Regions from separate parts of the Providencia sp. PROV004 genome, predicted to be linked through region 1. Evidence: predicted binding sites of a transcription regulator. Region 1 holds the regulator's gene; each other region holds the start of a gene.
The links. The regulator Fur, encoded in region 1, represses iron uptake genes when iron is present. The targets are predictions, from matches to a motif close to ATAATAATGAGAACNACTATCAA.

Region 1 (10,602 bases):
AATCATTCGCGTGGAAGTCGATAAAATGATGAATAGCAATACCGCAGGTATCGTGACATTAGCGGTGATCACCGTAGGTTGTGCCGTCTTAATCGCATTACTTAAAAAAAATACGCATAACAAGAATCTCAACGCATTGTCATCTAACTAATGACAATTTTTAGGAAGGTGTGACATGCAAAAAATTCTCAAAATTGATGAGAGCGACAACCTAATTGTTGCCTTAAAGGACTTGCAAGCAGGGGATATTTATCACTGGGGAAGTGAAGATGTGATCCTCGTGACTGATGTTAAAGCAAAGCATAAATTTGCCATGGAAGCGATACCCGTTGATGGCATTGTTTCTATGTATGGCACAGCAGTAGGAAAAGCAACAAAGCCAATTGCAAAAGGTGAAGTTATCACAGTCGATAATATTCGCCACTATGCAGCCCCAGTTTCTTTAGAACAAGATGCACCGTACGAGTGGAATGCACCTGATGTATCTGCATATCAAGGACGCACATTTAAAGGCTATGTACGTGAGGATGGGCGAGTAGGAACCGCAAACTACTGGTTAATTTTTCCATTGGTATTTTGTGAAAACCGCAATGTAACAAAACTTACAGACGCCTTAAATGAAGCATTAGGTTATACCAATAATAGTTTGAAAAATTTTGCGTTGGATTTAACAGCTGGTGAGCAAGGGGGAACGGCAAAACCTAAATTATTCCCACATATAGAAGGTGTACGATGTATTACGGTCACGAGTGGTTGTGGTGGAGCGACCTCTGACAGTAAAACGATGTGTGATGTGCTTGCTGCTTATGCGGACCACCCTAATGTCATCGGTATTACGGTATTCAGTTTGGGCTGTGAAAAAGCACAGCGTAAAATGTTTAAAGAGTCACTTGTTGCTCGTAACCCTAATTTTGCTAAACCTGCACTTTACTTTCGCCAGCAAGAGTGGAGTAGCGAAGAAGAAATGATGCAAACAGCATTGAAGCAAACCTATGAGTGCATGAAGGCCGTCATACCGCAATCTCGTGTGGACGTTCCGTTGTCTCATTTAAAACTCGGTGTGAAATGTGGCGCTTCTGACGGTTTTTCTGGGATCTCGGGTAACCCTGCGATGGGGCTAGTTTCTGATTGGCTAGTGACTTTGGGGGGCGCATCAGGGTTAGCTGAATTTCCGGAATTATGTGGTGCAGAAGGGGATATGGTGAAGCGGTACGTCTCTTTTGAGGATAAGAAAAAATTCTTAGATTTGATGGAACGTTATGAAAAAACAGCGAATTTCTTTAATACTACCATTGCCGATAACCCAAGTCCCGGCAATATTGCGGACGGGTTAATAACCGATGCGATTAAATCGACCGGAGCGGCTAAAAAGGGCGGAACCTCACCGATTAGTGCGGTGTGTGACTATGCGGAGCCGATGCCTGACAGTGGGTTATCATTAGTCTGTACGCCAGGTAATGATGTTAATGCAGTCACAGGACTTGTTGCTGCAGGGTGTAATGTGGTTATTTTCTCAACAGGGCTTGGCACTCCCACAGGGAACCCGATTGTACCTGTTTTAAAAATATCGACGAATAGTGCCATTGCAGAGCGCCTATCGGACATAATTGATTATGATTGCGGGCCAATTATTGATGGGGTTCCATTACCGACAATAAGTAAAGGGCTATTTGAACGGGTAATTGATACGGCAAGCGGTGACTATCAGGTCCAAGCGGATCGCCTAGAACAGTTTGATTTCTTATTATGGAAACGTTCATTGGATTTATAATTAATATAAACCAATAAAATGTAAAAATGTTGACGGGGCAAGTTCCCCGTCAACGATTTAATTCACATTATGCATTATCACGCTTTGCTTTTTGCAGCTTTTCATAAGCAGCCAGCAAAGCTTGATGCGCAGGAAGTGCTTTAAGTTCTTCGTCAATAGACCACAAGCCATAGAAGCATGATTCCCCAGCGATAGCGGCTGATGCAGCATCTACTGCCTCTTGACCATACATACGCACAAAGGCGTTGTAGTATTGCGCAGGGTCACGTTCTTCTTCTTGAGATAACAACAACAGGGTTTGCAAGCAACGATAATAATTTGCGCGCTCGGCAGTAAATACTGAGCTATTGAAGTCTTGTGTCCATTCAACCCAAGCAAGTGCTTGTTCAAGGTCTCCACCCGCTAGTGCCAACATGGATTTTAGTTCACCAATACGCAGGTTACTCCACCCATTGTCTTTACCTACTGCCAAACCAAGTAATTCACGAACACGGGTAAAATCATCTAAACCGTCGTCATCTAATTGCTCGATAAGGGCAAGATAGTCTTGTTTTTCCCATTGGCTATCAGGTAGGTTGATAATGGTGTCGCGTAAATAAGCGCCCATCGCGTTATTGGCGATATGTAAGTCTTCAACTGGGTAAATATCAGACATACCTGGGACTAAGATTCGGCAAGCGTAGACACCCAAGTGGTTATAATCTGCAATATAGACTTCAGCATCTAATGTATTGAAAATACTGATAAGTGTTGCAAACTCTTCTTGAGTTGTGCCTTTAAAGCTCCAATCTGCAAAGGCATAATCGGCATCATCTTTAAACAGATCCCAGCTAATTAAACCGCTTGAATCAATAAAGTGAGTTTCAAGATTCGTGTGCTCAGCCACTTCTTCGTCATCAAAGGTCGGTGCATTAAACACATCGAGGTCTTTTAAGCCACGGCCTTGCAGTAATTCCGTGACGGTACGCTCAAGGGCAACACCAAAGTCGGGGTGAGCACCAAATGAGGCAAAACAAGTCCCATTTTGTGGGTTAAATAACACCACACAAATCACAGGGTACTGGCCACCGAGTGATGCGTCATAACAGAAAATTGGAAAACCTTCTTTTTCTAAGGTTTCAACCGCTTCAACTACCGCAGGGTAGCGTGCCATGACGTCTGCTGGGATAGCCGGTAGGCTAATACTTTCAGCAATGATTTTATTTTTTACAAAGCGTTCAAAGACTTCGGAAAGTCCTTGTACACGAGCTTCGTTGGCTGTATTGCCCGCAGACATCCCGTTAGAAACATAGAGATTGCCAACAATATTCATTGGAATATATACGGTTTGGTTGTCTGATTGACGGGTAAATGGCAGTGCACAAATACCGCGTTCTTCATTACCAGATTGCAAGTCAATTAATTGGCTGGCGGCTAAGGCGTTGTCGGGGTCATAAAACTTAATCAAACGATTGTCTAATAACCCTTCAGGTAAGCTATCATCTTCGGTTAATGGGAACCATTTTTCATTAGGGTAGTGGACAAAATCCCCTTCAGCAATAGATTTACCTAGGTAGAAATCCGCAAAGAAGTAATTCGTTGATAAACGCTCAAAATACTCACCAAGCGCTGAGGCTAATGCAGCTTTCTTGCTCGCCCCTTTACCATTAGTAAAGCAAAGTGGGCACGCTTTATCGCGGATATGTACAGACCAAACGTTAGGTACAGGGTTTAACCAAGAGGCTTCTTCAATATCAAACCCTAATTTCTTTAATTTGGTTTGAAATGCATCAATGGAATCTTCAAGAGCGGCATCTTTGCCGGGAATAAAAGTTTGGCTCATTGTCAGTCACTTGTGAATAGAGTGTTTCAAACGGGCTATGATACGGATTTTTGCTGCAAGCCTCACGCTTTTTATTCATTCATAGATAAATCATCTTAAAATTCATTATTTATCCTAAAATAATTGTATAGGTCACATAAAATTCAGCACAATTCCACATAATAACCGAAGTTTATTAATGAAAGGAAAATAGGATGAAAAACAGAAATAAAGCGCTTTTGGCGACATTGGTTTCACTGTTTGCCGTATCCGCTATCGCTCAACCGAATATTACGGTATTGGCGACAGGGGGAACGATAGCAGGTGGTGGTGATTCAGCCACATCCTCCAGTTACCAAGCGGGTAAAGTAGGGATTGATGCTTTAATTAATGCGGTGCCAGAAACCAAAAAATCGCTAATTTAAGTGGTGAGCAATTGGTGAATATTGGTTCGCAAGATATGAATGACCAAGTTTGGCTGGCACTGGCGAAAAAAATTAACCAAGATTGTGATAAAACAGATGGTTTTGTAATCACTCACGGGACTGATACTTTAGAAGAAACGGCATTCTTCCTTGATTTAACCACGCAATGTAAAAAGCCCATTGTCTTGGTTGGTGCAATGCGACCGTCAACGGCTTTAGGCGCTGACGGTCCTTTGAACCTGTATAATGCAGTCGTTTTAGCGACGGATAAGTCTGCTGGAGAGCGCGGTGTTTTGATGGCAATGAACGATAAAGTCGTGCAAGGCCGTAATGTGATGAAAATGAGCACCACTGAAGTACAAGCGTTTGATGCCGTTAATAGTGGGGCAGAAGGCTTTATTCATGATGGTAAAGTTACTTATTTCCAAGCAGCGCAACCTCGTAGTGACAAAGCGGCATTCGACGTCAGTAAGCTCGAAAAGCTCCCTGCGGTAGGTATCGTTTATAACTATGCCAATGCATCAGCAGCTCCTGTGAAAGCCTTGAGAGAAGAAGGGGTTGAAGGAATTGTAAGCGCGGGTGTGGGTAACGGTAATATGTATAAGACTGTCTTTGACGCTTTAGCAAAAGCAGCGAAAGAAGACGTGGTTGTCGTTCGCTCAAGCCGTGTACCAACAGGGTATACGACAAGAAATGCCGAAGTGGATGATAACTTATATGGTTTTGTTGCTTCAGAAAGGTTAAATCCGCAAAAAGCGCGCGTATTGCTGCAATTAGCCTTAACTCAGACTAAAGATCCTCAGCAAATTCAGGCATTATTCGAAAAATATTAATTATCAAAACGAGTATTTATTTCATACAGCGGGGTGCAGTAGCCTGTACCCCGTTAGTTTTGCTGTGACAATAAGGCAATATTATTGAATGCTCGAATTACACAATGTCATCGATAACGCCACCATCAACACGTAAGGCTGCACCGGAAGTCGCTGAGGCTTGTTTAGAGCAGGTATAAACTACCATATTCGCGACTTCTTCGGCAGTCGCTGCAGAGAAACGGCATCATTAACACGTATATTGTTACGGCCATTAATCAAAACTTCTGCGCCACAATTAGCGAGGCCTTTAGCAATTGCATAACCAATTCCAGCTGTTGATGCACTGACTAATGCGCGTTTGCCTGTTAAGTCTATTTTCATTTACGAACTCTTTATATTGAAAAGGAGAGTTCATAATAGCAAATGATAATGCGGTGCTTTTCTTAATAATGCTGTACATTTTATTTGATTATTTATTGAGAAATTTTATAGCTGTGTATGTTATTTTTCAGCATAACAACATTTATCCTAATTATTTGACTCAGTAATCTGATCTATTTTAAGGCAATTAGGTCAATGTGGTGATAGAACTTAGCGAATTCCTGCAGAATAGACGAAATTAAGGAACAATTAGTTAATTTATTGATTTTTTCTTAAACACTTCCTTATACGTATCCCATGCATATTTTTTATATTTATCAATCAATTACTTTTTATTTTTAGCAAGGTCATCATCGGTGATAATGACAGTTAATTAAAATTAATGTGCCGTTGATCATATTTTGGCAACAAAGCCTGTATCTGTGTTGATAATTCGCGTTGCAAAAAATAGGCTAAATACATCGCAAGAGATATAACTCATTGTGAATATTTAGATTTAAATGGAAAGTTAAATCGTATTTCGGCCGAAAAATAAAATTAAAAAATATTAGAGGAATACAAGAATGGTTAATAAAAATGTCAATACTGGCAGGAAATTGCTCGTCTTAAAAATTGCAATAGCAATGCTTCCTATTGGTTATCAACCAATCATGCATGCGGAGCAATTTATTGAAGATTCAAAACTTACAGGTGGCTTTTACTACTGGCAACGCGATCGTTCACGTAAAGATTTAGACCCAAATAGCGATAAATATAAAAAGTATGCGGATAATCTTAAACACTCAACATTTAATGCCAGTCTTGATTTCTCATCCGGTTATTTTCAGGACATCATCGGGCTAGATTTAGCGGGTTTTACCGCTATTGAGTTATCTAATAGTGGGCCAGCTGCACCCAATGAAATCGGCTTTAGTGATGCGAAATCACGTTGGGATGAAAAATGGACTGGAGATCGTAGTGGTGTGACTTTTTATAAGGCTGCTGCAAAATTGAAATATGGCCCTTTCTGGGGTAGAGGTGGCTATATTCAACCTACTGGTCAAACTATACTCGCATCCCACTGGAGCTATATGCCGGGTACATATCGCGGATTAGAGGTAGGCGGGGTGTTTGATTTTGAGCAAAATGGTGAACTTAGCATGTCCTATATGTGGACTGACCGCTATAAAGCACCTTGGTACCGTAGCATGTATGACTTTCGTGAAGCGGATGGTGAAACTGGGATCAGTTATTTACACTCAATTGGCTTTAAATATGACTTTAAAAACAATTTAGTCTTAGAAGGGGCATATGGGCAAGCTAAAAGCTATATGGATCAATATTTTGCCAAGGTTTCCTATGCAGTTCCTGTTGTTGACCGTGACTTACGTATGTCTTATCAATTTTATGGTGCAAAAGATAAGGTTTCAGGCGGTGGAGTTAACGATGTTTATGACGGTTTAGCTTGGTTGCAAGCGATGACACTAGGCTACACTTACGATGAATTTGATTTTAAATTAGAAGGAACCTATGTAAAAGCCAAAGGTAACCAAGGTTATTTCCTGCAGCGTATGACCCCCGGTTGGGCAACATCAAATGGTCGCATGGACATTTGGTGGGATGGCCGTTCGGATTGGAATGCTAATAATGAAAAAGCCGTTATGGCCGGTGTTATGTATGATTTAAAAAATTGGGACTTAGCTGGATGGAAGGTTGGAACCTCATATATTTATGGATGGGATGCTAAACCAAGTACTAATAGCCAATATGCTCAGGATGTACGCTTAAAAGAAAGTGCATGGAACTTTGATATTTTATATACCGTACAATCAGGTCGAGCAAAAGATACGCTATTTAAACTGCATTTTACCAAGTATGATAACCATACAGATATTCCGAGCTATGGCGGTGGTTACGGAAATATCTTCCAAGATGAAAAAGATATTAAATTTATGGTGATGATGCCATTCACGGTATTCTAATTAGTAAAATCCTTTAGTAGCAATGACTGCTATAAAGAAACTATAGCAGTCATTTGCCCTGATAGCTAAAGGCTTACCATATATTTTTAATATTGAATGGAATATTAAGACAAGAATAAACACTTATATTAAGAGTTAAAAATAAGGTGAATTTATTCACCTTATTTTATTTTTGATTACAAGGATGCGTTATTTACACTTTCATTGAGTATAAGGGTATCTTGTTTTAATTTATCTTTTAATACGGTAACTTTTTCTGATTGATGGGGTGGGTTTTTAACTTGTGCTTGGCCAGATAAAATTCCCCCTTTTTTAATTGATAAACTACTGTAATGGATAGTACCGTGGATTTCCCCATTATTTTCAATACAAATAGTATCAGATAAGCATTCACCTTCAATACGACCATTAACCACCAGTTCTTTGCAGGTGATATTTCCCGTAACTTGGCCGTTTAACATAACTTTAACCGTATTTTCTTTTCCTGTTATATTTCCAATGACTTTCCCATAGATATGCACTTGCTCATTAGACGTAATATTTCCTTCAAAAATAACGTCCCTAGAGATAATCGTATTCGATTTTTCTTCACTAATAGTCGGAGTTGACAGTGTTATTTGTTCTTCTATTTTTGTAGTCACTTCAGGCTCATTACTTATAGAAGGGGACGTCGCTGTAGGCGTGGGCTTGTTTTGTCTTTTGGTGAACATTTTACTTACCTTTTTTTGATTGAAGTATACGATCAAGAACAGTATTGATAATACAAACGAAAATAAGGTGATAGACGAATAGCTAAAAAACCACCCTATTAAAGTAAGAAACCAGAAGAAAAAACTTGTATTGAGAAAAAGATAGGTTTTTTTCATCAGTTAATCTCTTACAAATTACTCAAGTACTCAAGTACTCAAGTACTCAAGTACTCAAGTACTCAATTAGTTTAGTCAATAAATGTAATTACGCATTTAAATGATGATTTAACGTTATGACTACATTTGGATCATTAACTCTCTAATTTGGAGTTGAAATTATAGCAAGGTAATTAAATAATTTTAAATAGTATGAAATGTTTGGAATCATCTATGATGTTATTTATATACCACTTTGATATGTAAAGTATTATTCTAGATAACGGAATATATTTATCTCTGAAATAATATAAGGGTTTTGATTTGAATTGCAACTATTATAGTTTTTATAAAAATCTTGCATTGTTGCTAAAATACAGTGATAAATAATTGTGTTTAAGTTACTTACTAACAATTATCACTAATCGAGTAAAAAAGGGAATATTAATACTTAAAATAAAAAACCCCGATAAAATTGTATTATCAGGGTTTTGGCATTTTTAACCATGATGTTTCATCAACGATGGTTGAATACTATTACTCTTTTGCTTCGTGTGCGTCAGCATTGTCACGGCAATCACCATCTGCGCAATGACCATATAGATATAAACTATGGTTAGATAGTTTAATGCCATGGCGAGCAGCGATATTCTTTTGGCGGGTTTCAATGGATTCGTCAGTAAACTCAATCACTTTTCCACAATCTAAACAGATTAAATGGTCATGGTGATGTTGCTGAGTTAGTTCGAATACAGATTTACCCCCCTCGAAGTTGTGACGGGTTACGATACCGGCATCATCAAACTGGTTTAACACGCGGTATACAGTTGCTAACCCGATCTCTTCACCCATATCGATCAGCTTTTTATAGAGATCTTCCGCACTGACGTGGTGGCACTCAGGCTCTTGAAGTACTTCCAAAATTTTTAATCTTGGAAGAGTGACTTTGAGTCCAGCATTTTTCAATGCTTTATTGTTGTCTGTCATGCGGGTTTGTCCTGTATCTTAAATCATAAATTTAACAATAATGAGACATTTTTAACATCAATACAGTTGTCTTCTAAACTGATTTACAATTATAGGCATGGAAAATAAAAATAGAAACCATGCATTGTCTCATTATTTTGATAATCTCTTGAGAACCTATCCTATTAGGATACCTTATCGGTTATTTTAGACTACGCCACTGGCTTAGGGGGGTCATTTTGTGTAAGACAGTGGTGTAATCTATGGGTAAGGGTTCTTTATGTAGTCTATCAGCCTAAAATTTCAGCTAAAGACATTTCTTCAGAGATTTGTTTTACCCATGCATCAACACGTTCATCAGTTAGCTCAGGTTGACGATCTTCATCAATAGCTAAACCAATAAAATGGTTGTCATCTGCCATGCCTTTGGATACTTCAAAGTGATAACCTTCTGTTGGCCAGTGACCAACAATAACAGCACCACGTGGTTCGATAATATCGCGGATCGTACCCATAGCATCACAGAAATATTCAGCGTAGTCTTCTTGGTCTCCACAACCAAATAAGGCGACAAGTTTACCTTCGAAATCAATCTCTTCGAGAGTAGGGAAAAAATCATCCCAGTCACATTGGGCTTCACCATAATACCAAGTTGGAATACCAAGAAGTAGAATGTCAAAAGCTTCAATATCTTCTTTGCTGCATTTCGCGATATCGTGAACTTCTGCTACATCTTTGCCTAATCTTTCTTGGATCATTTTGGCAATATTTTCTGTGTTACCTGTGTCACTTCCGAAGAAAATGCCTATGACTGCCATAAAGTGATTAACCTCTTGTTTTTCTAAGAGAGCTAGAGGTGAAAATTCGCCTTCTATAGCCCGTTTAGAACGAAAATAGATAGAATATTACGCCTTATTTTGGCGAAAAAATGTTGCTAAGTCTGTCAAATTTGTGTGATTTATCAAGATAACGTTACTTGAGTATTGATGTATCAACATGTTCAAGTTGTGACATCAAAATTTCTTCGATCAATTCACTACGGCTTATATTTTTATCTTCAGCTAACTGATTCAATACCGCGACAGCGTCTTCGTTCAGTTTCAATTCAACTCTGCGCAATCCCTTCACTTTATCTCGTTTCAGTTGGTTGCGTTTGTTGATCCTCAGTTGTTCATCCCGTGATAGCGGGCTTGTTTTAGGTCGCCCAGGCCTTCGTTCCTCAGCGAACAAATCTAGTGTCGTTCGATCCGTTTGTTCTTTTGCCATGTCTATAACTGCTAAAAGGGTGTGCCAGTAATTCAGCGCGCCATGATACCCTAGCTAATCCCCTTGTGCTATAGCTTCATCAATGATGATTGGGTTTAATTGATTGTAAAATGAGCGCTTTTGGTAAAAAAGCACCACTTGCTATAAGCGTGATGCTTTTTTATTCGTATTATTGTGTCTGCTGGTGCCATAAATTGGCGTATAAACCATTTGATTTGAGTAAGTTTTCGTGGGTATCCATCTCGTGTACTTCTCCTTGGCAAATCACACATATCCTATCAGCGTGCATAATCGTATTTAGCCGGTGAGCAATGCTAATGACGGTTCTTCCTTGAGTAATTAATGGCATATTCTCCATAATGGCGGCTTCT
Region 2 (10,602 bases), 1.6 Mb from region 1:
CAATATTAATGCTCACTAATTTACCACTAACGTAGGATTTAATGAATCATTTTACTCTTCAGGTAGTTAGTGGGTGGTAGCTTATTTCTAACACAAAATAAGTCACCTGCCCTCCTGGCGTATTTACTGTTATTTCATCATCAACCTGTTTGCCTATCAAGGCTCGTGCTACCGGAGAGTCTATTGAAATCCATTGTTTTGTAGGGTTGAACTCATCAGCACCGACGATACGGAATATTCTGATATTTTCATTTTTATCTTCTAGTTTAACCCATGCGCCAAAAAAGACACGGCCTTCTTGGCGGGGATCAGGCTCGATAATCCTTAATTGATCCAATCTTTTGGATAAAAAACGGATGCGCCTATCAATCTCACGCAACCTTTTTTTACCATAAATATATTCTGCATTTTCTGAGCGATCCCCTTGAGCAGCGGCCTCTGAAACAGATTGAGTAACCCGAGGGCGTTCTTCCTTCCACAGGTACTTCAGCTCTTTATCTAATGCATCCCAACCTTCACGTGTAATTAAAAGACTTTTAGTCATAACCTTCAGATTTTAGCCAGTGGAGCCATAATTATAATATTTTATAGAACATAATCTGAGACTTTCCTACCAATAGGCTCAAATTCAGTCTGGAAATTCTCTTTCTCACCAAGTATAACAGTGCAGTAAATTTTTTAACTGTTCTTTCAGTAGGTATTTAAATTCGACATGAATGAAACTCTAAGCCAAATTATTGCAGCGGAACTGCAAGCCCAGCCGAAACAGGTTTTTTCTGCCATCACGCTGTTAGATGAAGGAAATACTGTCCCGTTTATTGCGCGTTATCGTAAAGAAGTTACCGGTGGGTTGGACGATACTCAGCTTCGCCAGCTAGAAAGCCGTTTAGGGTACTTGCGCGAATTAAATGACCGTAAACAGACCATTCTTAAGTCGATAGAAGAGCAAGGTAAATTGACACCTGAGCTTGCCTCCGCTATTGACACTACGCTCAATAAAACCGAACTTGAAGACCTGTATCTTCCGTATAAACCGAAACGTCGCACCCGTGGGCAAATTGCCATCGAAGCAGGACTTGAGCCTTTAGCTGACACCCTGTGGAATGACCCTAACCAGTCACCTGATGAACTCGCAAAAACCTATATCGATGCAGACAAAGGTGTTGCTGATGTCAAAGCCGCTTTAGATGGCGCTCGCTATATCCTTATGGAACGCTTCGCCGAAGATGCGGCTCTTTTAGCGAAAGTTCGCGACTATATTTGGAAAAATGCCCATCTTGTTTCTGTTGTTGCAGAAGGTAAGCAAGAAGAAGGGGTAAAATTTAGCGACTATTTTGAACATCACGAACCTGTTGCTCAGGTTCCTTCTCATCGAGCTCTTGCGATGTTCCGTGGTCGTAACGAAGGAATTCTACAGCTTTCATTAAACTGTGATCCTCAGTTCGATGAACCACCAAAAGAAAGTTACTGCGAAGAAATTATCACCCGCCACTTAGATATTCGTTTAAACAATGCTCCGGCTGACCAATGGCGTAAAGCGGTGATCAGTTGGACATGGCGTGTCAAAGTATTACTGCACTTGGAAACAGAAGTGATGAGCTCACTGCGTGAAAAGGCCGAAGAAGAAGCCATTAACGTATTTGCTCGTAACCTCAGTGATTTACTGATGGCAGCACCTGCAGGAATGCGTGCCACCATGGGCTTAGACCCAGGCCTGCGGACTGGCGTGAAAGTCGCTGTCGTGGATGCGACAGGAAAATTAATTGCGACCGATACGATTTATCCGCATACCGGGCAAGCTGCCAAAGCGGCAACCATCGTCGCAGCACTTTGCCAAAAACACAATGTCGAATTAGTAGCGATAGGTAACGGGACCGCTTCTCGCGAAACGGAACGTTTCTTTGCTGAAGTACAAAAACAGTACCCAGAAGTAACGGCACAGAAAGTGATTGTTAGCGAAGCTGGCGCTTCTGTTTATTCCGCTTCTGAACTTGCAGCGCTGGAATTTCCAAGCTTAGATGTGTCTTTACGTGGTGCCGTATCAATTGCCCGCCGCCTACAAGACCCGTTGGCTGAATTGGTGAAAATTGACCCTAAATCCATTGGGGTTGGCCAATATCAGCATGATGTCAGCCAGACGCAATTAGCGCGTAAGCTCGATGCGGTCGTCGAAGACTGTGTAAACTCCGTTGGTGTTGACTTAAATACCGCTTCTGTTGCCTTACTGACTCGGGTTGCCGGTTTAAGCAAAATGATTGCGCAAAACGTGGTGGACTGGCGCGACCAAAATGGCCAGTTTAGCGATAGAAAACAGTTACTCAAAGTTGCGCGTCTTGGGCCAAAAGCTTTTGAACAATGTGCAGGCTTCTTACGTATCACCAATGGTGAAAACCCATTAGATGCCTCTACTGTTCACCCTGAAGCTTATCCAATTGTCGAAAAAATTCTTGAGTCTGTCCGCCAGCCGCTCAAAGAAATTATGGGTAATTCACAGGTACTTAATGCCTTGAGCCCACGCGACTTCACCACGGAACAATTTGGGGTTCCAACCGTCACTGACATCATTAAAGAGCTGGAAAAACCGGGCCGTGACCCACGTCCTGAGTTTAAAACAGCGACCTTCGCGGAAGGCGTAGAAACCATGAAGGACCTGACTCCTGGCATGATTTTAGAAGGTGCGGTTACCAATGTGACTAACTTCGGTGCCTTTGTAGATATTGGTGTTCACCAAGACGGTTTAGTTCATATTTCTTCACTTTCAAATAGTTATGTCGAAGACCCACACAAAGTGGTAAAAGCCGGTGACATTGTAAAAGTCAAAGTGTTAGATGTGGATATTGCGCGCAAACGTATTGCGTTAACGATGCGTTTAGATGAGCAAGCCGGTGATTCTAACAGTGCACCTCACCGTGCTGCCCCAGAACAGGACAAAAATACACGTAAGGCTCCTCAATCAAGAGGTAATTCACGCCAAAACAACGCATCTTCTGGTAATAGTGCCATGAGTGATGCCCTTGCTGCTGCATTTGGCAAGAAGCGCTAACTTTTTAATAGGCATCGCAATGTACTTATTGTGATGCCTATATCAAAAAATAATCGCTGTAATTAATTATCCCAACCAATATATTGAACATTATTCCACCCTCTCCCCCGCGTTTACTCCGCCATTACTTTTGCTAACGAAACACCGCAAACTCAATGCTTCGTTGATCCACATCAAGTCAAACTGACGAAAAAAGAGGCTAAATATAACAAAAAGTGGATGATTATGATTCTCATTGTTAATTAGATTTATTTTTGTTTGGCAGTCTTATTACCTGAGCAATTGTAATCTTTAACAATTGTCATCGATATCATTATGAATTAAATGATTAGGAAGACACTATGGCAATACTTCCTCAATGCAGTTACAAAATACTTGGTTTCTCTCCAGAAATCAGTCCTGCATACCGACAAAAACTACTCTCACTCGGTTTACTTCCGGGTTCTGTCTTTAAAGTGGTGCGCTTGGCGCCTTTTGGTGATCCTGTACAAATAGAAACTCACCGTGTCAGCTTAGTGCTGCGTAAAAAGGATCTTGCCCTACTCAATCTAGATGAAGCGACCACCGTTTAAGTATTTCTTTTTTATTATTGGCAAACACTATGAAACGATTAACTATCGGCTTAATTGGTAACCCCAATGCAGGCAAAACGACCCTATTTAACCAACTTACAGGGTCAAGGCAGCGGGTCGGTAACTGGGCAGGGGTCACTGTTGAACGAAAAGTGGGTCGCTTCCATACCGATGACCATAAAATCGAGCTTGTTGACCTACCCGGCACTTACTCTTTGACCACCATTTCTGAACAAACCTCTCTCGACGAACAAATCGCCTGCTACTTTATTTTAAGTGGTGAGGCCGACATGCTCATTAATGTTGTCGATGCATCCAATTTAGAGCGTAACCTCTATCTGACATTACAATTAGTTGAGTTAGGCGTTCCATGTATTGTTGCCTTGAATATGTTGGATATCGCTCAAAGCCAACATATTGATATTAATATTACTGAATTAGAAAAACAGCTCGGTTGCCCTGTGATCCCAATGGTTTCAACTCGAGCAACTGGTATCGATAAACTGAAAAAAGCCATTGATACACATCCACAAAATAGCCAACAAGCCCTTGTGGAATATCCACCCCAGTTATTGCAGGCAGTGGATTCGTTATCTGAACAAATTTCAACACAACAATTTAGCCATCAGCAACGCCGCTGGTTAGCATTACAAATTCTCGAAGGAGATATTTATAGCCGCCAACGCGCAGAAATATCTGAAGGGCAATTACTGGCGATACGCCAAACACTGAAAGAAGGCTTAAACGAAGAGCCTGAACTACTCATCGCTGACGCACGTTATCAATCTATTGCCACAATTTGTCATGCCGCGATTAACAATAGCGCCGCTGAACCAAATCGACTAACACAATCACTGGATAGATTTATTCTGAGCCGTTGGCTCGGTGTCCCTATTTTCTTATTTGTGATGTACCTGATGTTTGTCTTAGCCATTAACATTGGTGGGGCATTGCAGCCTTTCTTTGAAGGTGCTTCTGAGGCGATATTTATTCATGGTATTCAATGGGTTGGTGCCTATTTCAGCTTCCCTGATTGGCTCACTATTTTCCTTGCCCAAGGTGTCGGCGGTGGTATTAATACAGTATTACCGTTAGTACCACAAATCGGGATGATGTACCTGTTTCTTTCAATACTGGAAGACTCGGGTTATATGGCACGAGCCGCTTTCGTGATGGACCGCCTCATGCAGGCGCTAGGTTTACCAGGTAAATCCTTCGTACCGTTGATTGTCGGCTTTGGCTGTAACGTACCATCAATTATGGGTGCACGCACGCTAGATGCACCACGTGAAAGGCTCATTACTGTACTAATGGCACCGTTTATGTCTTGTGGTGCAAGGCTGGCCATTTTCGCTGTTTTTGCTGCCGCTTTCTTTGGCAAAAATGGGGCTAGTGTGGTCTTTTCTCTCTATATTTTAGGGATTGTTGTCGCCATTTTGACAGGGTTATTACTAAAACATACCCTTATGCGTGGCGAGGCCTCTCCGTTTATTATGGAGCTTCCGGTTTACCATGTACCGCACATCAAAACATTGCTGATTCAAACATGGCAACGCCTAAAAGGCTTTGTGGTACGAGCGGGTAAAGTTATCGTCGTTGCCAGTATCTTTATTGGTGCATTAAATAGTTTCTCTTTCTCTGGTAAGCCTGTTGATAATATTAATGACTCTGCACTCGCTTCTGTCAGTAAAGTCATTACCCCTGCGTTACAGCCGATTGGTGTGCATGCAGATAATTGGCAAGCGACCGTGGGGTTAATTACCGGGGCGATGGCTAAAGAAGTCGTCGTGGGGACTTTAAATACTCTGTATACCGCTGAAGCCATTACTTCTGAGCCATTCGATGCAGAATCATTCAATTTATGGGAAGAACTGGGAGATGCGGTTTCTGAAACTTGGGACAGCTTAAAAGAAACTTTTACCTTAAGTGCGCTATCAAACCCTATCGAAGCCAGTAAAGGTGATGGAGAGATGGAGTCCGGTTCAATGGGCACTATGGCAGCGAAATTTGGTTCAGGCATTGCTGCCTATAGCTACCTAATCTTCGTCTTACTGTATGTGCCTTGCGTTTCGGTGATGGGTGCTATCGCACGTGAAACCAATAAAAGTTGGATGAGTTTCTCCATTCTGTGGGGCTTGAATGTGGCTTATAGCCTCGCGGCTCTGTTTTACCAAGTTGCCACATTCAGCGAGCACCCACAAAGCAGTTTGATTACCATTGCTGCGGTTGTCCTGTTCAACCTTGCCTTGTTCATATTCTTACGCCGCATGCGTAGCCGCGTAACCCTGAACATCAAAAGCAAAACTGCAGAGCAATGTTCTGGCTGTTCAAGTGATGCTTGCCACTAAGGAATAAAACGATGACTAGCTTGCTGCAAATAAGAGATTTAATCGCCTTATATGGGCAAGCTGACATCGCGCTACTCAGTGAGCAGCTAAATACACCGGTTCCATTAATTCAAGCGATGGTTGAGAAACTCATCAGCTTAGAAAAAATTGAACAAGTCGATATCAACGCTTGTTTAACGGGCAGTAGTTGTAAAGGCTGCCCAGAAAGCACTGATTGCGCTCATTTTGTGTATAAAATCAAATAATAGGCACACCATAAAAAAATCAGCCATGAGTTAGGCTGATTTTTTTATTTATTCCTCGATACGACTTTGAAAATCCAACAGGTATTCGCAAAACTCATCAGGATGGGAAATAAAGGGTGCATGGGCACTATTGCGCATAATGACAGATGGGGAATTAGGGTAAAGCTCATCTAAAATGGGCACTATTTTGCGCGGTACCAAGCCATCGAGATAACCATAAATGCGCAAGAAAGGAATGGGTAACTGTTTTAATTCATCGCGCAAATCTTCGGTACGCAATGATTCAAGCCCGGCATTTAACGTTTCAACCGTTGGGATAGGTTGTTCAAGTACCACGGACTTCAAGGTTCTAGCATCATTTCTTGCGCTTTCTGTCCCTAATGTCTGCAATGCTAAAAAACGCTCAACGGTACGATGAAAATCAGCCGAAAGTTGCTGTTCGAAACCTAATAAAACTTCCGGTCGGATCCCCGCCCAACCGTTTTCTTCTGCTTTAAAGCATGGAGAAGAAGCAACGGTAATTAACCCTTTGACTTCATAAGGATGGTCAAGCGCAACACGACTTGCAACTAGCCCACCAAGTGACCAACCGAGCCAAATCGCGTTTTTAGGCGCTTGTTCCCACAAAATATTTGCCATTGATTGAATATTCATAGGAAGGAAACCTTGGCTACGCCCATAACCTGGCAGGTCAACTAAATGAACCCGAAAGTGCGAAGCGATTCGCGGAATAATTGTTTGCCAGACTTGTGCGTTCAGTCCCCATCCGTGCAGCAACACAAGATCTTGTTTACCTTCACCAACGGTCTGCCAATATAACTTTGCCATCGTTACACTCTCTTCATTCATTTATTTGTCAATTCGTTTTAACGGGACGCTACTATGCTAACAATGGAGGGGGGCTGCTGGCTATGTCACCAATCACTAAAATTAACTCATCAGGGTGTTTGTCATTTTTGCCTCAAAGGACTACCTAAAATGCCAACCTGCTGTTTACGCTGCGCTTTACCCTGTGAGCAGCCTACCATGGAGTGCGGACGTTGCCTAAAAAACCCTCCCGCATGGCAGAGAATTATCACAGTAACCCCTTACCAAGGCGCTTTACGCTTGTTAATCCATCGTTTTAAATTTCAAAAACAATCTCAACTTGCTTTTACTCTAGCACGAATTTTTGCGTTATTTTGGCTCACGGGTTACCGCCAACAAAAATGGCAAAAACCGGACTTAATCATCACCATTCCACTGCATCGCCGCCGTCTGTGGTGGAGAGGATTTGACCATATGGCATTAATAGGCGAAAATTTATCCAGATGGTTAAATATCCCCTATTCGCAAAATTCATTATCACGTAGTCGTGCTACACTGGCACAGATTACACTAAAACGTGAGTATCGCCGAAATAACCTAAAGGGAGCATTTACCTTAAACAACTCGGTTTCAAACCTACATGTTGCTGTTCTTGATGATGTTATTACAACAGGTTCCACCATGAATACCGCAGCACAATTGTTGATTTGTGCGGGTGTACATACTGTTGATGCATGGTCACTGTGTCGCACCTTGTAGGAAAGGGGTAAATGGGCGTATTATAACCAACTAAAGCAGTCAACTATTATTGAGCAAATGATTATGATTAATATTACTGAAGCAGCACAGGCTCATTTTGCCAAATTGTTGGAAAATCAAGAGCCAGGAACTCAAATCCGTGTTTTTGTTATCAACCCAGGCACACCAACCGCAGAGTGCGGTGTGTCATACTGCCCTCCGGGTGCCGTTGAAGCAACAGATAAAGAACTAAAGTTCGAGAAATTATCTGCTTATGTTGATGAAATTAGCGCGCCATTCTTAGATGATGCCGAGATTGACTTCGTTACCGACCAACTGGGCTCACAACTGACGTTAAAAGCACCAAACGCCAAAATGCGTAAGGTCTCTGATGACGCACCATTAATTGAACGTGTTGAGTATGTTTTACAGTCACAAATTAACCCACAACTTGCCAGCCACGGTGGCCGTGTTTCCCTGATGGAAATCACCGATGAAGGCTTTGCAATTCTGCAATTTGGTGGCGGCTGTAACGGTTGTTCAATGGTTGATGTCACTCTTAAAGAAGGTATCGAAAAAGAACTTCTCAAAATGTTTGAAGGTGAGCTAAAAGGCGTTAAAGACCTGACTGAACACCAACGTGGCGAGCACTCTTTCTACTAATCAATACCACGAGTATTTGGCACTTGGTTTTTTACGGGTGCCTCTCATTTAACCTTTTATCGGTTGTTACCTACTGTATTTGGTATTTTATGGACCATTTTGAAACACTAACACCAGAGCAAGCTTACCAACATTGGGTGGACGGTACTGCCATACTGGTAGATGTACGAGACCCACAAAGTTTCCGCGCAGGCCATGCTAGTGGGGCCTATCACCTCACCAATGAGTCACTAAGCCAATTTCTAGAACAAACGGATTACGAACAACCAGTTATGGTGATGTGTTACCATGGGCACAGTAGCCAAGGCGCTGCACAATATCTGATCAACATTGGCTTTGAATCTGTATACAGCATCAATGGTGGATTTGAAGCATGGTTAAGGGAATATCCACAAGCCGTTACGGCTCTCTAGATGAGAAAACGCATTCATGATCCACATCACCTCTTTTGCTAATCCTAGAATGGCACAAGCCTTTGTTGACTATATGGCTAGCAAAAATATCCACTTAATAATAAAGCCATCACAGGAACAAGCCGTCTTTGAGCTTTGGCTAGAAGATGAGCAATTTCAATCTCAAACCCAGAAAGAATTAGATATTTTTTTACAAGATCCAAATCACCCCCGCTACCTAGAAGCCAGTTGGCACACGGGAAGCGCAGATACCCAGTTTCAATATCGTAACTACCTGACCTGGGGCTACCTTAAAGAACAATCTGGCCCTTTAACTATCGCTGTTATTTTATTGTCGATTGTTGTATATCTTTGGGTAGAAATGACCGATGCCCGAGAAGTTCTACGCTATTTAGCATGGCCTATTGGCGACCAACAAACGGAACTTTGGCGTTGGTTTAGCCCTGCATTGGTGCACTTTTCGCTATCACATATTGGTTTCAACCTTGCGCTATGGTGGTTTCTGGCTGGGCAAGTTGAGCGAAAGCTCGGAACGGGTAAATTATTCACTATCTTACTAGTCTCTGCACTGTTTAGTAACTGGGGGCAGTCGCTGTTTAGTGAAAACAACTTTGGCGGCTTATCTGGTGTCGTCTATGCCCTTGTCAGCTATGTGTGGTTAACGGGTGAACGTCGGCCTGAAAGTGGCATCAGCGTCCCTCGTGGGTTAATGATATTCTCTATTATCTGGCTTTTTTTCGGTTACTTCGATGTTTTAGGTATGCATATTGCGAATGCCGCACATACTTCAGGGTTAATTATCGGCTTATTGATGGGAGTATGGGATAATAGGCACAGTTTTAAACACCAGAGCTCCAGATAAAACATTTTAATAATTAGAGGCTAACGCTGTGAAACAAACCCAGAGACATGATGCAATAGTTGAGCTTGTGCGTCTTCAGGGATATGTCAGTACTGAAGAACTCGTCGAACACTTTGAGGTAAGCCCTCAAACAATCCGTCGGGACCTCAATGACCTCGCTGAACAAAATAAAATTCAGCGGCACCACGGTGGTGCAGCACTGCCTTCAAGTTCCGTGAATGCGGCTTATAATGACCGTAAAATCATGTGGTCAGATGAAAAAGCGCGTATCGCACAACATGTTGCGAGCCAAATTCCTGACGGTGCAACATTGTTTATAGATATTGGTACCACTCCCGAAGCCGTTGCTCACGCATTGGTTAATCACAAAAACCTACGCGTGGTGACCAATAACCTTAATGTCGCCACATTACTGATGCCAAAAGAAGACTTCCGCCTAATTTTAGCGGGGGGTGAAGTTCGCTCAAGAGATGGCGGTATTGTCGGTGAAGCGACCCTCGATTTTATTTCTCAATTTAGGTTAGATTACGGTATTTTGGGTATCAGTGGTATTGATATGGATGGCTCATTACTTGAGTTCGATTACCATGAAGTTCGTACCAAACGCGCGATTATTGAAAACTCACGCTGTGTCATGCTCGTCACCGACCATTCTAAATTTGGTCGTAACGCGATGGTTAATTTGGGCAATATGAACCTGATTGACTACTTATTTACGGATAAACAGCCACCTGACAGCATTCTCAAAGTCATTGAGCAACATAATGTTCAATTAGAGCTTTGTTAATCAAATAATTATCTTAATGATGGTAGCGCCCGCTGCCATCATACTTCTTAGTCTCCTTTCCTATCTTAGTCTCCCCCCCGCCTTGCCATTGTTTTTTTCTTTTTCGCGCGAAACTCTCTTTTTT
Region 3 (10,602 bases), 1.5 Mb from region 1:
GCTCTAAAACAATATATATCAATAGCCCCCAAGTGAGTGTAATCCACCAAGAATTAAACCACTTTAAAAATATCCATGGAAATCCAAGAATACGCGATACGGTGATCCCTGGTAACCTCAATTTTGGTATCCCTTTTGTCTTTGGTACTATTTGCCAGATGATCACTAACAAGAACATACCGCTAAACATGATAGTTCCCACCTGATTATCACCACCTTTAATTGTCATATTCACTACGTCAGCAATGACAGACATAATGAATACATATATCCCTATTAGCACCATTATCGAAAATAGGAAATCCACCAATAAAAATATAGCGCCAGAAGTGTCTTTATTTTTATTTAAAAAGAAAAATAATAACGCATCACTAAGATATAAATAGAAAATAAAAATCATCGCAACCGCGATAATAACGCGATTATCGATATCCGGAGACGGCGCCGCAATACAAAATATACTTCCCCAAAACATAAGAAGAAATAAATGAGAAAGAGAAAAACATGCTCTAGGTTGACTGAAAAAAGCAGCCACTGCAGGATTAACTCGATCTGCAAGCTCTGGATAATTTTGCATCAACTGCTGATATTGCTTCATCAATAAATCCAGTAACCCAGGTACTAACCGCATCCACCCAGTCACTTCTGCCTGCTTTCCAATTAAAAACTGCATTGTAAACGCTGAAATCGAGTACTTATGTGATGCTTCAATTTCGCAATCTCGCCATGCACGTTCAACAGCAGTTTTACGTAATTGATTTTGAATACCTTCTTGAATAAACATTGGAACCACACTATCTGAATTATAGTCATTTAACTGCCAATTCAATAATTCAGAGACGCAATCTACGGTCGATTCCATTAAGCCCTGTTGTTGTGATAATGCTTTGGCAAAATCCTTATGAAACTGAGGAAAAATGTGTAAATTGCCTTTTTCCATCACATGAGCCCAAAGAGAAGACAGTGCGGCCTTCCCTTTGCTTTCATTCTCCACAATCAGGCTCGCGACAGTATCAATTTCATTTTGAGTATAAACAGCTTCAGCCACAGCGATAGCTGGTAAAGGTTCATCCACTACAAATGTGTTTGATAGCCAATCAGAAAAATAAATGTCTTGATAACCAGTGTGTTCATTTAATAATACGGCTTCACCATAACTTTCGTCTTCAGAGGCAACTTCAGGTTGAGCACTCTCTTGATAAGAGGATAGGTTTTTTGCATTTTCAAATGCTTCTCTTAGCTGCTGATACTCTTTTGGATGAGTATCGGGCCGATATTTTTTGAGTTGCTTTGCATAAGCCCTACGGATTTCTTTTTCATCATGAGTGAACGGAATTCCCAATATTTGCCACATATCCATTAATGCAAATCCCTTTCATATCGTTTCAAAAATTGAACAACTTGCTGGCGAAATGTTGCGATCAAACGTAAATCTTGGCTATTTAACGCGGCCTCAAACTCAGTTGTTATCTTATCGACCCACAACCTGTCATCACCGAGCAAGAATTCATATAATTGAGAGCAACGGGCTAACAATTCTCTATTTTCAGGCATATCCCTTGGGTGTTGCTTTAGCCCTGCAATTTTTGCCAGACTGGCTGAAATTTGATCCTCACTCATTTGGCCCGGTACCTTTTCAATCAATAACCGATAAACCTTAGGGCTACCTTTGTAGTGGCACTCAACTTCGAGTAAACCATCAACCGTGTAAGTAAACCTAACTTCAATCGTCACTTCCCCGGCTGGCCGTGGAGGAATATCTATTTTTAATTCCCCAAGGAAAACATTATCTTTGACTAGGCGAGCTTCACCTTGATATACCTTGAGTAAAATATGCTCTTGGTTATCTACAATTGTACTTAACTCCTGCATTTTGCTGATAGGCAAGAAATTATTGCGTTCGATAATAGGAAGATAGTAACCAAATTCGAAACGCTCACCATGCTGTTTCGTGATATCAACCCCCAATGAAAATGGCATGACATCGGTTAAAACGATATCATCCAAAGCGCAATCTGCCATTACCATACCGGCTTGAACACCAGCCCCTAAAGCAACTGCCTCATCAGGATTTAAATCATGCCGTGGAAATCGCCCGAAAAGACGAGCGACGGTTTGTCTAACGAGAGGCATACGTGTCGCCCCTCCCACTAGCAATATATCGTCAAGGTCATTAAGCGAAAAACGGGAGTCATGCAACGCCTGTAAAATAGGTTGTTGAAGGCGAGCTAATAAAGGCTGACAACAAGTAGCTAGCTCCTGTTCTGTCATTTTCCATTCAAAATCTGACTCATTCCAATGCATAGAAACATGGCATTCTGGTGCTTGGCTCAAGGCTAATTTGAGATGTTCCGCCAATTTCAATAATTCAGGTCGTATCAGAAATTGATCTTTGTGTAATTTGGGGTACTTTTTCAACATCCACTGATAAATCACTTCACGAAAATCATCACCGCCTAAGCGTACATCACCACTACTGGCACAAACTTCGATAACGCCTTCAAACATATCGATGATCGATACGTCAAACGTACCCCCTCCTAGGTCAAATGTGAGATATTTATGTTCTTTATTTTCGAGTAACCCAAAAGCAAGTGAAGCGGCTGTTGGTTCATTTAATAACCTTACAACATTCAACCCAGCAAGCTGCCCCGCTGTTTTAACTGCGCGGCGTTGAACGTCATTAAAATAAGCAGGAACTGTAATTACGGCGTCTTTGACGACATAACCTAGCCACGCTTCAACATCATCTTTAAGTTGACGTAACAACAAAGCGGAGACTTCTTCAGCACGAAATACAAGCTTACCTAGTGTTATAGTGGCATCGGTTCCCATATAACGTTTGAAACTCGCTTTAGTTATATTAGGATGACTTTGTAAACGTTCATGAGCAGCTTGCCCTACGATAATCTGGCCTGCATCATCTAAACCAACCACAGAAGGCGTTAGAACGTTTCCTTGTAGATTAGGAATTAGGACTGATTTGCCATCTAACCACAAACTTACCGCACTGTTACTTGTCCCAAGGTCAATCCCCATGACTAAGTGTGTTGCTAAACGATCCATTTTAATTTATTCCTTATTTATCAATAAACTAAATCCATATCATTATTGAAAGAAATTAATAACCAACATTTTAAATGATAATGAGTTTTATTTAATAATAAAAAGTAAAGTTTTGGAATCGATATCAAATTGTAGGCATAAAAAAAGCGCAGCATTAACGCTGCGCTTATGGCAAATAAATTATCTTATAAAATTATTTAGCTTTTGCTGCAAAACGTGCCGCTGCTTCATCCCAGTTCACAACTGACCAGAATGCTTTAATATAATCAGGGCGGCGGTTTTGGAATTTCAGGTAATAAGCGTGTTCCCATACGTCTAAACCGATAATTGGGTAACCAGATACGCCGGAAATAGCCTCACCCATTAATGGGCTGTCTTGGTTAGCAGTTGAAACGACAGCTAATTTACCGTCATCTTTCAGAACCAGCCATGCCCAGCCAGAACCGAAACGTGTTGCAGCTGCTTTTTCAAACAGTTCTTTAAATGCATCAACGCTACCGAAATCACGCTCAATCGCAGCTTTCAGTTCGCCTTTTAATTCAGTACCTAATTTCAAACCTTTCCAGAACAGACTATGGTTTGAGTGGCCACCAGCGTTGTTACGAACAAACGTACGTTGATCAGCTGGGATTTGGTCCAATTTTTGAATCAAAACATCGATATCTAAACCCGCTAATTCAGGCAGTTTTTCTAACGCTGTATTGGTGTTAGTCACATAGGTTTGATGGTGCTTAGTATGGTGGATTTCCATTGTTTGCTTGTCAAAGTGTGGTTCCAACGCATCATAAGCATAAGGTAAAGCAGGTAATGTATAACTCATATTATTGTCTCCAGTGACGTAAATACCGCTATGTTTCTCATTTTTACCACAAGGCTCATAGGGTAAACACTTGCGTAACTTCGCACCTTGTGAATAACTATCTATTATAGTTATTTTACTGTTAATGAAAATCATTATCAAACCCATAGTAAATATATGGATATTTATATTCGCTATGAGAACTCCTTTATTCAGTAACTAATACCAATAACCCCATCGTTTATTTTTCTTTAAATCTACCTTTTATTATATTTTTAGCTTTATATTTCAATTTGATATTTAGCATCAAATGATAATCCTGCAAATCTCATTACAATTAATACGTGATCTTCCGCGCAAAAGAAAAACAAATTTAAAAATCGTGCTTTAGTTAACCATTTTTTGACATAGTATTAACATCTGCAAGGAGATAATAATATGACTCAAATAACTAAACATCCCGTTCCTGCTGAAATTGCAAAAAATGCCCTGATAAACGAACAACAGTATAACGATGAGTACCAACGCTCGATTCAAGACCCTGAAGGATTTTGGGGCGAAAAAGGAAAAATCGTTGATTGGATTAAACCTTATACACGTGTCAAGAACACCTCTTTTGACCCCGGCCATATTGATATCCGCTGGTTTGAAGATGGTACATTAAATTTAAGTGCAAACTGTTTGGACCGCCATCTGGCTGAAAAAGGCGACCAAACTGCGATTATTTGGGAAGGCGATGACCCCTCATCGTCAAAAAATGTCACTTACCGCGAACTACACCATGATGTTTGTCAGTTTGCTAATGTTTTGAAACAACAAGGTATTCGTAAAGGCGATGTTGTCGCCATTTACATGCCGATGGTTGTCGAAGCTGCTGTCGCGATGCTGGCTTGTGCTCGTATTGGTGCGATACATACAGTCATTTTTGCTGGTTTCTCCCCTGAGGCGGTCTCTGGTCGCGTTATTGACTGTAAAGCAAAGCTAATCATCACCGCAGATGAAGGCTTACGAGCAGGTCGTGCAATTCCATTAAAGAAAAATGTGGATGACGCACTCGCTAACCCGCAAGTCACTACGGTTTCTAATGTGATTGTTTACCAACGTACAGGCAATGCGCCGAGCTGGGTAGAAGGGCGTGATCTCTGGTGGCATGACGTCATCAAAGGGGTCAATGCAGATTGCCCTCCAGAAGAAATTAACGCAGAAGACCCACTGTTCATCCTATATACCTCTGGTTCTACAGGTAAGCCAAAAGGCGTTCTGCATAGCACTGGCGGTTATTTAGTCTATGCTACACTGACATTCAAATACACCTTCGACTACCATCCAGGTGAAGTCTATTGGTGTACTGCAGATGTGGGCTGGGTTACAGGCCATAGCTATTTGTTATATGGACCATTATCCAATGGTGCTAAAACATTAATGTTCGAAGGGGTACCTAATTACCCAGCAGTTAACCGAATGAGCCAAGTGGTTGATAAACACCAAGTCAATATCCTTTATACCGCCCCAACTGCTATCCGTGCATTAATGGCCGAAGGCGATAAAGCCATTGAAGGTACAGATCGCAGCTCATTACGAATTCTCGGTTCAGTGGGAGAACCCATTAATCCTGAAGCTTGGGAATGGTTCTACAAAAAAATTGGTAATAGCCGCTGCCCAGTGGTTGATACATGGTGGCAAACCGAAACAGGTGGTTTCATGATCACACCACTTCCGGGAGCAACCATGTTAAAGCCAGGGTCTGCAACATTGCCATTCTTTGGTGTTCGCCCTGCATTAGTCGATAACCTTGGTGAGCCTATCGAAGGCGCCACAGAAGGTAACTTAGTGATTGTTGATTCATGGCCGGGCCAAGCCCGAACCTTATTTGGCGATCACGAACGCTTCGAGCAAACCTATTTCTCAACCTTTAAAGGCATGTACTTTAGTGGTGATGGTGCTCGTCGTGATGAAGATGGTTATTACTGGATCACAGGCCGTGTTGACGATGTACTGAATATTTCGGGCCATCGTTTAGGTACCGCAGAAATAGAATCAGCGCTCGTTGCACATCCGAAAGTGGCCGAAGCTGCAGTGGTCGGTATTCCTCATAATATTAAAGGCCAAGCAATCTATGCTTATGTCACATTAATATCTGGGGTTGAGCCATCACCAGAGCTATACACCGAAGTTCGCAACTGGGTTCGTAAGGAAATCGGCCCTATTGCCACCCCGGATGTACTTCACTGGACGGATTCACTACCTAAAACTCGTTCCGGTAAAATCATGCGTCGCATCCTACGAAAAATTGCATCAGGAGACACCAGTAATTTCGGAGATACCTCCACGCTGGCCGATCCTGGTGTTGTCGAAAAACTACTCGAAGAAAAACAGTCTATGAGTATGTCATAACGCCAAAAGGCCAACTCATAGAGGCGGCCTTACATACATCCCAACAAGATGGTTTACTCTAAATAATTCGAGGGGTAGCTAGGCGACAAGCGAACGAAGCACGAGGGGCATACACAAGTATGTAACTCGTGTGAGTGAGTGTAGTCAACAAAGCTGCAACTTGAAGTATGACGAGTATAACAGAGGAGAACTCTGATGAATGCTACTGCTTACGAAAAGGTAGAGGATAACCCTCGCTTTAAAGAACTGGTTAGAAAACGTAGTCGCTTTTCATGGTTGTTATCAATAATAACGCTCGTGCTGTATGTTGGTTTTATTTTTCTTATCGCTTTTGACCCAAGCTGGCTTGGAACACCAATATCCGAAGGTTCATACATTACAAGAGGAATTCCTGTTGGTGTAGGGCTGATCGTCATTTCATTTGTACTAACGGGGCTTTACGTTATCCGGGCTAACGGTGAATACGACCGTTTAACAGCAGAAATTTTAAAAGAGGTAGAAAAATGAAAATATTGCTCTCACTCATTCTCTTTTTTACCTCCTCAATGGCGTTTCCCGATGCATTGACAGGGGATGTTGAACGCCAGCCTGTGAATATTCAGGCGATTGTGATGTTCTTACTGTTTGTCGGCTTTACCTTATATATAACTTACTGGGCGTCAAAAAGAACGCGTTCTCGCTCTGATTACTATACTGCAGGCGGGAAAATTACAGGTTTCCAAAACGGGATGGCTATCGCGGGCGACTTTATGTCAGCGGCTTCCTTTTTAGGGATCTCCGCCCTGGTTTATACTTCTGGCTACGATGGCCTGATTTACTCGATTGGCTTCTTAATTGGCTGGCCGATCATTCTATTCTTAATTGCCGAGCGCTTACGTAATTTAGGTCGCTATACTTTCGCTGACGTCGCTTCTTATCGATTAAAACAAAGACCAATTCGCATTCTATCTGCGGTTGGTTCTCTGGTTGTTGTTGCACTGTATCTTATTGCTCAAATGGTGGGTGCGGGTAAATTAATTGAATTATTATTTGGTCTCAATTACCACGTCGCGGTTGTTATTGTGGGTATATTGATGGTGCTGTATGTCCTATTTGGTGGAATGTTAGCCACAACTTGGGTTCAAATTATTAAAGCCATCTTGTTATTAGCTGGTGCAACATTCATGGCTGTTATGGTTATGAAGCATGTTGGCTTTAACTTTAATACCTTATTTAAAGAAGCCGTAGAAGTTCATAAAAATGGTATTGCTATCATGAGTCCTGGAGGGCTGGTCTCCGACCCTATATCCGCCTTATCCCTTGGTTTAGCATTAATGTTTGGTACAGCAGGCCTCCCTCACATTATTATGCGATTTTTCACCGTTAGTGACGCGAAAGAAGCACGTAAAAGTGTGTTCTATGCCACTGGATTTATCGGTTACTTTTACATATTAACCTTTATTATTGGTTTTGGTGCCATCGTTCTTGTCAGTTCCAATCCTGCATTTAAAGATGCTGCTGGTGCATTAATTGGTGGCACCAATATGGCCGCTGTACACCTTGCTGATGCAGTTGGTGGTAATTTCTTCTTAGGCTTTATTTCTGCAGTTGCATTCGCCACCATCCTTGCAGTTGTTGCTGGTTTAACCTTAGCAGGCGCCTCCGCGGTTTCTCATGACCTATATGCGATGGCAATGAAAAATGGTAAAGCTGATGAAAAAGATGAATTACGCGTATCTAAAATTACCGTTGTTATCTTAGGTTTTGTTGCTATCGGGTTAGGCATTCTGTTTGAAAAACAAAACATTGCTTTCATGGTTGGCTTGGCATTCTCAATTGCAGCAAGCTGTAATTTCCCAATCATTTTACTCTCAATGTACTGGCGCAAACTGACTACTCGTGGAGCATTAGCTGGTGGCTGGTTTGGTTTAATTACTGCAGTTGTCTTGATGATTTTAGGGCCAACCATCTGGGTCAGCATTCTTCATCATGAGAAACCAATTTACCCTTATGAATACCCAGCAATTTTTTCTATGGCTGTTGCGTTTATTGCTGCCTGGTTATTCTCTGTAACAGATCATTCAGAACAAGGAAAAATGGAAAGAGAGCGCTTTAAAGAACAATTTATTCGTTCACAGATTGGGCTTGGTATTGAACAAGGAAAATCGCATTAACGTCGACCTCTCATAATTATATAGAATAAAAAACGGCTATTTATGCCGTTTTTTTTATTCTATATAACGTAAATATTAAATAACAATGAATAACAATTACATATCGAATATTTAAGAGAGGTGGAAAAACCTATTGGTATCAAATGCGGGCCAAATATCACATCATATACATTGCTGAAATTAATAAAGAAATTAAACCCTAGTCAAGAAAAAGGAAAAACAGTTCTCATCATTAGAATGGGAGCAGGTGTTATTAAACAAAAACTCCCGGCTCTCATAAAATCAATTCAGCCCAGTGGCAAGCCCGTCATTTGGATGATTGTCCCTATGCATGGTAATACTAAAAATGCCAAAGAAGGATATAAAACACGCTATTTTACGGGTATTACTAATGAAATGATTCAGTTCATTCATATATTAAAGGAGGCAGGAGTACATCTAGGAGGTGCCCATTTAGAAATGACAGGACTAGATGTTACTGAGTGCACAGGGAGGTATCCTTGAAATCAGCGAAGAAGATATTAGTTATAAATATCAGTCATTATATGACCCTAGACTCAACAAAATGCAATCTCTCGAAATTGCATATCTTCTAGGTAAAAATTGGAATTAGTTATTTTTATTAATCTAGCCCTCAATGTAGGGCCAGCCTTTGCAATAGATAAAAAATCCCCCAACTAAAAGTAGCCGAGGGATATGCAAACATTTATTAGATTGTTAGTGTGTGCTAATTTGCATAGTGCAGTCTTTCTCTATTAGCCCAATCTTCAACAAGTGAATAAGTACTTGATGGGTTTGCCTTTCTCTCTTCTTGAAGGCTCTTAAACTCTGCTTTATTTTTTGGCGTATAACGCATCAATAATTGGTCTAATACAATATGCTTTTCAGCAAATTCAGAATCCATTTTTAGACGCTTATACAATGTGTATGTGATGATGGCACTAACCGCCAACATGGAGATCACCGCGACAAAGCTGTAATCTATTCCAAAATAAATTCTTGCTGCATTTAATAGTAAAAATGGTACAAAAAACATCACAAGTATAGAAAGAATAATTGCACCATCTTGCCCATTGTTAAATTCAAATTCATTCTGCTTATTTACAGAAAGAATTTGATCAAAAATCTTATGATTAGCGCTTTTTGCCTTTTTCATGTGATCCACCTTTGGCACATAAACAATATTTACATGAAATACAGTTAGTTAATGATTACAGCTTATGCTATTAACGACACCTTGGACTGTGTTCTTTCCATTGAAAATTCTATTTATAAACAAATTTTATATCTAATGTAATATCTTAAGTTGATTTACTCATTATAAGCACAATAAAATAAAACATCAATTTAACAATTTTTATATATAAAAATAACCATTCGAATAAATTTTAGACGTAAATTTAAAATGGTGATGAACTGCTGTTATATCAGAAAAAATGGCTTATAACATTTTATCTATTGATATTATTAATATTTAAATGATAAACACATACTTTTTGTACATACTAATTAACACCATAAAAACCATAAAATAGAAAAAATCCAAATAAGTAAAGTAGAGTAAATCGATGAACTAACCTTACTAATTCATTATTTATTTTAATAGATTAGAATTTATCTATCGGTAGGGTATATAAATGAATTCATTTCATACCTATTTAAGAAATGATGGTTCAAGCTTACCTTCACTGCTCCACTTTATTTTTTAAGTGGACTGTCACTTATTTCCCAGGCAATTCCATTCATCGAGGTGATAGGTAAACCACCAACCCGCTATATCCATTGGATTTTACTAAAACTCTGCTACCCACCAAACAACTTGTGAGCTGTTACTTACTACTCTGAGTCTCTCATTAGCATTCAACCTCTAATTTCATTAAAATTTCGCTACATACCAAACAAACCGTGAGCTGTTACTCACTACTTTGTATCGTGAGCTTCCATTGACGGTGGTTATATTCATGATTAATGGCCCTGCGAATAGGGATGAAATTGAAGCAAGTTAAGAGAGTCGAAAAGAAATCTCATCGGTTCATGAAGTAAGAAAGGGAATTGAGCCTAAAAGAATTAGGAGATTGAGAAGTTGGCCACCCACCAAATAACTTGTGAGCTGTTACTTACTACTTTGTATCCCTCAATCACATGCCTCCCCTGAATGCTAATGGTGCAACGCCTTGATTTAATTCTCCC

Region 2: feoA (ferrous iron transporter A) is a predicted target of Fur. The motif match lies at 3,263-3,285, and genes of this name have one in related genera.
Region 3: sodA (superoxide dismutase [Mn]) is a predicted target of Fur. The motif match lies at 4,005-4,027, and genes of this name have one in related genera.

What each region holds. Positions count from the first base shown of each region.
Region 1 is NZ_CP042859.1:3,195,757-3,206,358, reverse strand. Features, by position in the region: gene FVA69_RS14660 (MFS transporter) at 1-151, shown strand, start outside; gene FVA69_RS14655 (UxaA family hydrolase) at 176-1,771, shown strand; gene ycaO (30S ribosomal protein S12 methylthiotransferase accessory factor YcaO) at 1,839-3,593, opposite strand; partial or broken gene ansB (L-asparaginase 2) at 3,788-4,830, shown strand; partial or broken gene FVA69_RS21415 (SDR family oxidoreductase) at 4,928-5,044, opposite strand; partial or broken gene FVA69_RS14640 (oxidoreductase) at 5,047-5,193, opposite strand; gene chiP (chitoporin ChiP) at 5,757-7,154, shown strand; gene FVA69_RS14630 (bactofilin family protein) at 7,331-7,864, opposite strand; gene fur (ferric iron uptake transcriptional regulator) at 8,537-8,986, opposite strand; gene fldA (flavodoxin FldA) at 9,256-9,783, opposite strand; gene ybfE (LexA regulated protein) at 9,938-10,231, opposite strand; partial or broken gene FVA69_RS21745 (type I secretion system permease/ATPase) at 10,401-10,602, opposite strand, start outside.
Region 2 is NZ_CP042859.1:235,888-246,489, reverse strand. Features, by position in the region: gene greB (transcription elongation factor GreB) at 59-544, opposite strand; gene FVA69_RS01090 (Tex family protein) at 713-3,043, shown strand; gene feoA (ferrous iron transporter A) at 3,385-3,615, shown strand; gene feoB (Fe(2+) transporter permease subunit FeoB) at 3,645-5,963, shown strand; gene FVA69_RS01075 (FeoC-like transcriptional regulator) at 5,975-6,208, shown strand; gene bioH (pimeloyl-ACP methyl ester esterase BioH) at 6,257-7,036, opposite strand; gene FVA69_RS01065 (hypothetical protein) at 7,091-7,774, shown strand; gene nfuA (Fe-S biogenesis protein NfuA) at 7,838-8,416, shown strand; gene glpE (thiosulfate sulfurtransferase GlpE) at 8,506-8,829, shown strand; gene glpG (rhomboid family intramembrane serine protease GlpG) at 8,846-9,691, shown strand; gene FVA69_RS01045 (DeoR/GlpR family transcriptional regulator) at 9,720-10,478, shown strand.
Region 3 is NZ_CP042859.1:66,483-77,084, reverse strand. Features, by position in the region: gene FVA69_RS00305 (J domain-containing protein) at 1-1,360, opposite strand, end outside; gene FVA69_RS00300 (Hsp70 family protein) at 1,360-3,066, opposite strand; gene sodA (superoxide dismutase [Mn]) at 3,260-3,886, opposite strand; gene acs (acetate--CoA ligase) at 4,304-6,259, shown strand; gene FVA69_RS00285 (DUF485 domain-containing protein) at 6,455-6,766, shown strand; gene actP (cation/acetate symporter ActP) at 6,763-8,412, shown strand; gene FVA69_RS00275 (3-deoxy-7-phosphoheptulonate synthase) at 8,533-8,916, shown strand; gene FVA69_RS21795 (3-deoxy-7-phosphoheptulonate synthase) at 8,885-9,025, shown strand; gene FVA69_RS00270 (hypothetical protein) at 9,140-9,568, opposite strand.